Regions from separate parts of the Burkholderia stabilis genome, predicted to be linked through region 2. Evidence: riboswitches for the same ligand, from Rfam matches in the RefSeq annotation. Region 2 holds a riboswitch; the other holds the start of a gene.

Region 1 (4,429 bases), on a different replicon from region 2:
CCTGCGCCCGGTCGAGAGCCTCGGACGGCAGACGTCGCGTATCGAGGCGCACAACCTGAACGCGCGCCTCGACGCGCGCGGCGGCCCGGTCGAGCTGCGCGAGCTCGCGACGTCGGTCAACCGGATGCTCGATCGACTCGAACGCGCATTCGTGCGGCTGTCGCAGTTCTCGTCCGATCTTGCGCACGACATGCGCACGCCGCTCGCCAACGTGATCAGCTCATCGCAGATCACGCTGTCGCGCGCCCGCACGACCGAGGAATACGAAGCGCTGATCGATTCGAACATCGAGGAATGCGAGCGGTTGCAGCGGATGATCGAGAACATGCTGTTTCTCGCGCGCACGGACAATGCGCGGCAGCACCTGAAGACCGCCGAACTCGACGCGGGCAGCGAGCTGCGCCGCCTCGCGTCGTATTTCCAGGCGCTGGCCGACGAGGCCGGCGTGCGCATCGACGTGCGCGGCACGGCGCCAGTCGTTGCGGACGCAACGTTGTTCCGGCGCGCGATCAGCAACCTCGCGTCAAACGCGCTGGAACACGCGGACGCGGCGTCGACGATCGAGCTGGCGGTTTCCGTGCAGGCCGACTACGCGGTCGTCGAGGTCACGAATCGCGGCGTCGCGATTCCGCCCGAGCAGGTCGACCGGATCTTCGAGCGCTTCTATCGCATCGATTCGTCGCGGCACGGCGCCGCAAGAAACGCCGGGCTCGGGCTCGCGATCGTCAAGTCGATCATGGAGCTGCATCGCGGCAAGGTCGAGGTCGCGAGCCGCGACGGGCGCACGACGTTCGCGCTTTACTTTCCGCGCGGCGCGCAAGGGTAAGCCGTTTGCGTCGCCCGTCGCATCGGCATGACGGCCGGTGCGACACCAGACGCGGCACGACGACCGCCGCCGCCGACCGCCTTCACTCTCCCGGCTCGCGCCGGATTTTCGCCTGGCGGCGATTGCGGTCGTTCAATATCTGGTGCCGGCGATGGTCGGTCAGCTTCTTCCAGTCGCGCGCCTCGTCGCGTGTGCGCAGGCAGCCGACACAAAAACCCGTTCGGCCGTCAAACGCGCACAGGTCGATACAGGGCGATTTCACGGCCACGGTCAGGCCACCTTCGCAGGCGTCATCACTTCGACGGTCACGTGCGACACGCCATCGAAACCCTCGATCAGCCCATGGTAGAAACGCGCGTCGCGCATCGTATCGACGGTCTCGACCGACACGATCGCGCTCATGTGGCCCGGGCCGACGCGCCACACGTGAAGATCGTTGACCTTGTCGCCAAGCGCCTCGATCGCATGACGGACGCGCGCCGCCAGCTTGCGATCGACGTTGACGTCGAGCAGGATGCCGCCCGTATCGCGCATCAGCCCGTACGACCAGTTCGCGATGACGAGTGCGCCGATAATGCCCGCGACGGGATCCATCCAGACCCAGCCGAATGCACGGGCGAGCAGCAGGCCGACGATGGCCAGCACCGACACGGCCGCGTCGGCGATCACGTGCACGTAGGCCGACCGGATGTTGTGGTCGCGATGGGCTGCCGTTTGCGAACCGTGATCGTGATGCGCGTGATGGTCATCATCGTCGTGACCATGATCGTGGTCGTGACCGTGGTCGTGCCCATGGTGATGGCCGTGCCCGTGGTGATGGCCGCCGCTCAGCAGCCACACGCTGGCGAGGTTCACCGCGAGCCCCAGCACGGCAATCGGAATCGCTTCGCCGAAGTGAATGGGCACCGGAGCCAGCAGACGCGCAACCGCCTCGTAACCGATCAGGATCGCGATCATCGCGAGCACGATCGCGCTCGTGAATCCGGCGAGATCGCCGAGCTTGCCGGTGCCGAACACGAAGCGCGGATCGTCGGCATGCTTGCGCGCATAGGTATAGGCCAGCGCGGCGATCAGCATCGCGCCCGCATGCGTCGACATGTGCAGCCCGTCGGCGACCAGCGCCAGCGACCCGAACAGCGTGCCGCCGACGATCTCGGCCACCATCATTGCCGAGCACAGGCCGATGACCATCCAGGTCCTCCGCTCGTTCTGCTCGTGTGCCGCGCCGAGGAAGATATGGTCATGCCCCGCGCCGAACGCGTCATCCCGGAAAGAATTCATGCTCTGCCCCGATTACTTGAAATAGCTATGCACCACGTCGATCAGCTGCTCGGTCGCGCTGCCTTCGTGTGCGTCGGACTCGTGCGCATCGACCAGATGCTCGCGGATGTGGTCTTCCAGCACGACGGCCAGCAAGCCGTTCATCGCGCCGCGACAACTCGTGATCAATTGCAGAACCTCGTTGCAGCCGCGCTCGTCCCGAGCGCGCGCTCGATCGCCTCGACCTGGCCCTTGATACGGCGCACGCGGTTCAGCAGCTTCTGTTTTTCCCGAACGGTATGACTCATCGACGGCTCCTGTATAGGGAAGGGGAGTATATCTCCGAAGTGCTTTCCCTATAGGGTAGAGGGGTATATTTTTTTGAGATGAAGGCTTGTCGAAAGAAATTCGCTCGGCTAGACTGCCCTTCGTCTTTGGGGAGTAGCCTGCTTTCCGTCCCCCGGAAAGCGAACGCGTCAACACACTCGGCTTCGGCCGTGGCGCGTTCGGCCTGATCGGCTTGGCGAGACCATGGGCACATCGCGTCGTTCCTGGTCGGACGTCGGCGGATGTGCCATGGTTCGTCAGCGTCCGACCACGGAGTCCCCATGTTCCTCCCCGCCTGCTCCCCGCGCTCTGCCGCCGCCCGCATCCATGCCTGCGGAGGTGCCGCATGACTTTCATGTTCCTCGAACTCGCGTTCATGCTGGTCGTGATCCTCGTGGCCGCCGAGGTTTTCACCAATGCGCTCGAACATCTGGGCGAACGTCTGAAGATTTCCGAAGGCGTGACCGGGTCGCTGTTCGCGGCCGTCGGCACCGCGCTGCCCGAAACGATGGTGCCGCTGCTCGCGCTGGCCGGCGGCACGGCGAACCAGCAAGTGAACGAGGAAATCGGCGTCGGCGCGATCCTCGGCGCGCCGCTGATGCTCGCGACGCTGACCACCTTCCTGATGACGCTCGCCGTGATCCGCTCGCGCGGGCTGCGCGGCACGATCGCGCCCGAACGCACGGGTTTCGTGCGCGACATGAACTACTTCCTCGCCGCGTTCTCGCTGGCGACCGTCGCGATGTTCGTCCCGCATCACAACTGGGCGGTGCGCGCGCTGCTCGCCGCGATGCTGGTCGGCATCTACGTGATGTACGTCGTGATGACGTTCCGCGCGTCGAACCAGCTCGTCGACGCCGGCCACGGCACCGAAGCGCCGCACGCGATGCTGCTGTCGCGCGTGGGGTTGCCGACCAACCTGGCGACGATCGCGCTGCAGCTGCTCATCGGCCTCGCACTGCTGGTCGGCGGCGCGAAGGGCTTCATTCACGGCGTGGAAGGCGTGTCGCACGTACTCGGCGTATCGGCGCTGCTGCTGTCGCTGATCATCGTGCCGATCGCGACGGAGCTGCCTGAGAAGGTCAACAGCGTGCTGTGGATTCGCCGCAAGAAGGACACGCTCGCGTTCGGCAACATCACCGGCGCGATGGTGTTCCAGGGCACGCTGCTGCCGGCGATCGGCATCATGCTGACGCCGTGGGAGCCGCGCCCCGAAGTGCTGACCGGCGTGATCATCACGCTCGCGGCGGCCGCCTGGCTGCGCATCAATGCCCGTACGCGCGGGCTCGCGATCTGGGCGCTGCTCGCGAACGGCGCGGGGTATGCGGGGTATCTGTTCCTGACGCTGGCGCGCTGAAGCGCGCAGACGCGCACGCGCGCGGACGCGGCCTTGAAAACCGCGTCCGCGCGATGCGCTTCACTGCATTGATGCGGGCAAGCAGCACCGCCCGCATCCGGACGATCAGGATGCCTTCACGAGCTTCACGATCGTCAGCGTGCCGTTGACGTTCTCGATCCGCACCTTGACCTTGTCGCCCGCATGAACCTGTTCGAGCATGGCCGCGTCCTTCGCCTTGAACGCCATCGTCATCGGCGGCATCCCGACGTTCTCGAGCGCGCCGTGCTTCAGCGTGAGCTTGCCGGTCGCGGCATCGACCTTCTTCACTTCGGCATCGGTCAGCACGGCCTTCGATTCGGCCGAACCGCCGGACGACATTTTCATGCCGGACATGTCCATGCCCGACATGTCGCCGGACGCAAAGGCAGGCAAGGCAAATGCGCCGATCGCGAGCGCGGTGACGGTAACGGTAACGGTGGTGACAATCGACTTCTTCATTGAGACTCTCCGGTTGGGGTGGATGGCACGTTCATGCCGTGAGGAACTGCATCGGAATGCCGCGCACGGCTCGCGCTTCGCACACGACGGCGCTGAAGCAGAAGCCACGCGGCGGGAATGACGAACATCGACAGCAGCGGCGCGGTGACCATGCCGCCGACCATCGGCGCGGCGATGCG
Region 2 (4,429 bases):
CCGCCCCGCCCCCGCGCGGGCGTCGCCATCCATGCCGTCGCCCGCGCGGCGTCGCTCGCTTTCTTCTGTTCGCCTTACCTTGATGCAGGACCATTCGTCATGACGCAAACCGCTTTTCGTTCCCAACTGCTGACCTTCAACGGCGACCCGGCACAATCGAGCCAGGCCGCGAACTACGAGACCGACGGCCTCCTGATCGTCGACGACGGCAAGGTCGTCGCGGCCGGCCCGTATGCGCAGCTCGCCGCGACGCTCGCGCGCGACGCGATCGTCCATGACCTGCGCGACAAGCTGATCGTGCCCGGCTTCATCGACACGCACATCCACTATCCGCAGACGGACATGATCGCGTCGCCGGCGCCGGGCCTGTTGCCGTGGCTCGACAAGTACACGTTCCCGACCGAGCGCCAGTTCGGCGACCCCGAGCATGCGCGCGAAGTCGCCGACTTCTTCGTCGACGAACTGCTCGCCTGCGGCACGACGAGCGCGCTCGTCTACTGCACGGTGCACAAGCAGTCGGCCGATGCGCTGTTCGCGGCGAGCGACGCGCGCGACCTGCGGATGATCGCGGGCAAGGTGCTGATGGACCGCAACTGCCCCGAATTCCTGCGCGACACCGCGCAATCGGGTTACGACGACAGCGCCGAGCTGATCGGCCGCTGGCACGGCAAGGGCCGCCAGATGTACGCGCTCACGCCGCGTTTCGCACCGACCTCGACCGAGGCACAGCTCGAAGCGTGCGGCGAACTCGCGCGCCGCCATCCGGACGTGTTCGTGCAGAGCCACGTCGCGGAAAACGTCGACGAGGTGAAATGGGTGGCCGAGCTGTTCCCCGGCCATCGCAGCTATCTCGACATCTACGACCGCTACGGGCTGCTGCGTCCGCGCGCGGTGTACGGCCACTGCATCCACCTCGACGACGAGGACCGCCGCCGGATGGCCGAGACGCGCACCGTCGTCGCGCACTGCCCGACGTCGAACTTCTTCCTCGGCAGCGGGCTGTTCGATTTCGACAAGGCCGGCGAACACGACGTGCCCGTCACGCTCGCGACCGACGTCGGCGGCGGCACGTCGTTCTCGATGCTGCAGACGATGAACGAAGCGCACAAGGTTGCGCGGCTGTCGGGCCACCACCTGACCGCGACGCGGATGTTCTGGCTCGCGACGGCCGGCGCCGCGCAGGCGCTCGACCTCGCCGACACGGTCGGCACGCTCGAGCCGCGCACCGAGGCCGACTTCGTCGTGCTCGATCCGCAGGCCACGCCGCTGCTCGCGCGCCGCACGAAGCGCGCGGATTCGCTCGAGGAACTGCTGTTCGCGTTCGCGCTGCTCGGCGACGACCGCGCGGTGTACCGCACCTATGCGGCCGGCGCACTCGTCCACGAACGCGGCGCCGCACGCCGCTCCGCAGCCGCGTAACGGCCCGCCGGGCACCGTCCCGGCGTGCGCGGGCATCCGCCGCCGCGCATGCCGGGCCGCCGAAGGCGCCACGCGCCCGGTGTTTCCCGCCACGCCGCGAGGCCGCTTTCCCGCGCGCGACGCGCCGTGCTAGAATTCGCCGCTCATTGGGGAGTAGCCGCTCCGCTCGATGCCTCGCGCCAACGGCGCGCATCGTGACGGAGGCGTCCGTCAACAGACTTGGCCGTTCGTTCGGCCATGGCGGACGCAGCCACCTAGGCCTGGCGAGACCGATGGTTCACAGTGCGCCGCATCAGGGCCCGGCGCGCCGTGGATCGTCGCTCGCACGCACAACATCGGCCCGCGGAACCCCACACGTGTCCCAAGCCTTCCTGATCTCCACCGGCGCCGTCGCCCTCGCTGAAATCGGCGACAAGACCCAACTGCTTTCCCTCGTGCTGGCCGCGCGTTATCGCAAGCCGGTGCCGATCATCCTCGGCGTGCTCGTCGCGACGCTCGTCAATCACGGTTTCGCAGGCGCGCTCGGCGAATGGCTCGGCGCGCTCGTCACGCCGTCGATCATGCGCTGGGCGCTCGCATTCTCGTTCATCGCGATGGGGTTGTGGATCCTCGTGCCGGACAAGCTCGATGCCGACGAAGCCAACGCCAACCGCTCGCGGCTCGGCGTGTTCGGCGCGACCCTCGTGGCGTTCTTCCTCGCGGAGATGGGCGACAAGACGCAGATCGCGACCGTCGCGCTGGCCGCGCGCTTTCAGGACTATATCGGCGTCGTGGCCGGCACGACGTTCGGGATGATGCTCGCGAACGTGCCCGCGATCCTGCTCGGCGACCGCTTCGCGCACCGCCTGCCGACGAAGCTCGTGCACGGGATCGCGGCCGTGCTGTTCGTGGTGCTCGGCGCGCTGGCGCTGCTCGGTATCGGGGTCTGACGGACGGATGTAGCCGGCGCGGCCGGGCGGCCGCGCCGATGCGGGCGCTGCGTTACTTCGCGACCGCCGCGCCCGACGCCGGGGGAGCCGGCACCGCGCGCTCGTTGGCGGCCGGCGCCGCCGGCCCGCCGCGCTTGTCGACCGGCAACCGGACCGAACGGACCGAGCCGTTCGACAGCGGGAAATCGGCGAGCGCGCTGCGGGCGAGGAACGGCATCGCATACAGCAGCGTGCCGTTGTCGCCGGTCGTACGCGCGGACACGTTGTAGACCTCCTTGCCCGTTGCGCGCTCGGTGATGCGGATGCCGAGCGTGTAGTCGAACACCTGATACGTCTGCGCGACGTAGCCGGCCGGCATCGGCCCCCAGGGGCCCCACGGACCCCACGGCCCGCGCCGCCAGTACGGCCCGGGCGCGAACCACGGATCGTAGTAGACCGGCTGCGGCACCGTCACGAGATCGCTGCCGACCGTGTAGGTCAGCCCGACGAGATACCGCGCCTGCGCCTGCGGCACCTGCCGGAACGCATACGCGGACAGCTCGCTCGCGACGATCGGCTCGTAGGTCGATTGCTCGATACTGTTTTTCTGCGCATCGGTGCGCGTGAACGCATAGGTGCGTGTCGCGTCGCTGCCGCTCCAGTCGGAGAAGGCCGTGACCTGGGTCGTCACGTAGCTGGTGCAGCCGGTCAGCAGCGCCACGCACAGCACCGCCGCCCAGCCCGCACCGCGTTGAATCCATTCGCGTTTCATGTTGATCCTCGTCGATCCGTCACCCATCCGTCGCACCGCGCGAACCGGACGGGATGCCGATAATACGCGGACTGCCGGAACCGGTAAAAAGTTCGCCCGGCACGCAGCCGCAAGGCTTTGTACAATGGCCCGGTTCGCCCGGCCCGTGCCGCGGGCCCGTCCCCCACTCCACCGATCTCGACGACCATGTCCGACAACGCTTCCTCCACCGTGATCCGCCGCGCCGACTACACGCCGCCGGCCTTCCTCATCGATTCCGTCGCGCTCGAATTCGATCTCGCACCGGCCCGCACGATCGTCAGGAATACGATGCGCGTGCGCCGCAATCCGGATGCCGCGCCGGCGCCGCACCTGGAACTGCTGGGCGAGGCGCTCGAATTCCTCGGCGCACGGCTGGACGGCGCGCCGCACGGCGCCGTGCGCGCGCACGAGCACGGGCTGACCGTCGAGAACGTCCCCGATGCGTTCGAGCTGACGCTCGAAAGCGCATGCGCGCCCGACCAGAATACGACGCTGTCGGGCCTCTACGTGTCGAGCGGCAACTTCTTCACGCAGTGCGAAGCCGAGGGCTTTCGCCGCATCACCTACTTCCTCGACCGTCCCGACGTGATGGCGTCGTACACGGTCACGCTGCGCGCCGACAAGGCCGCTTACCCGGTGCTGCTGTCGAACGGCAACCTCGTCGATTCGGGCGACCTGCCCGACGGCCGTCACTTCGCGAAGTGGGAAGACCCGTTCCGCAAGCCGAGCTACCTGTTCGCGCTCGTCGCGGGCAAGCTCGTCGCGATCGAGGAAAAGATCACGAGCGGCTCCGGCAAGGAAAAGCTGCTGCAGGTGTGGGTCGAACCGGCCGATCTCGACAAGACGCGTCACGCGATGGATTCGCTGATCCACTCGATCCGCTGGGACGAAAAGCGCTTCGGCCTCGAGCTCGATCTCGACCGCTTCATGATCGTCGCGGTCGGCGATTTCAACATGGGCGCGATGGAAAACAAGGGGCTCAACATCTTCAACACGAAGTACGTGCTGGCGAACCCCGAAACCGCGACCGACACCGATTTCGCGAACATCGAATCGGTGGTCGGCCACGAGTATTTCCACAACTGGACCGGCAACCGCGTGACCTGCCGCGACTGGTTCCAGCTGAGCCTGAAGGAAGGCCTGACCGTGTTCCGCGACCAGGAATTCTCGGCCGACATGGCCGCGGGCGACGAGATCGACTCGGCGGCCCGCGCGGTCAAGCGCATCGAGGACGTGCGCGTGCTGCGCCAGCTGCAGTTCGCCGAGGACGCGGGCCCGATGGCGCATCCGGTGCGCCCGGAGAGCTACG

Evidence for each region. Region 2 has a riboswitch for manganese ahead of BBJ41_RS07080 (TMEM165/GDT1 family protein). Riboswitches for the same ligand answer to the same signal wherever they lie in the genome.
Region 1: it holds a riboswitch for manganese, as region 2 does, so the genes downstream of both, BBJ41_RS29675 (sodium:calcium antiporter) here and BBJ41_RS07080 (TMEM165/GDT1 family protein) in region 2, are expected to answer to the same signal.

What each region holds. Positions count from the first base shown of each region.
Region 1 covers NZ_CP016443.1:2,647,250-2,651,678, reverse strand. Annotated here, with positions in the region: gene BBJ41_RS29695 (heavy metal sensor histidine kinase) at 1-826, shown strand, start outside; gene BBJ41_RS29690 (DUF1289 domain-containing protein) at 909-1,094, opposite strand; gene dmeF (CDF family Co(II)/Ni(II) efflux transporter DmeF) at 1,097-2,107, opposite strand; partial or broken gene BBJ41_RS29680 (metal/formaldehyde-sensitive transcriptional repressor) at 2,120-2,394, opposite strand; yybP-ykoY riboswitch at 2,511-2,679, shown strand; gene BBJ41_RS29675 (sodium:calcium antiporter) at 2,760-3,770, shown strand; gene BBJ41_RS29670 (copper-binding protein) at 3,876-4,250, opposite strand; gene BBJ41_RS29665 (efflux RND transporter permease subunit) at 4,247-4,429, opposite strand, start outside.
Region 2 covers NZ_CP016442.1:1,520,999-1,525,427, forward strand. Annotated here, with positions in the region: gene BBJ41_RS07070 (hypothetical protein) at 1-103, shown strand, start outside; gene guaD (guanine deaminase) at 100-1,419, shown strand; yybP-ykoY riboswitch at 1,556-1,698, shown strand; gene BBJ41_RS07080 (TMEM165/GDT1 family protein) at 1,776-2,348, shown strand; gene BBJ41_RS07085 (DUF4136 domain-containing protein) at 2,401-3,099, opposite strand; gene pepN (aminopeptidase N) at 3,286-4,429, shown strand, end outside.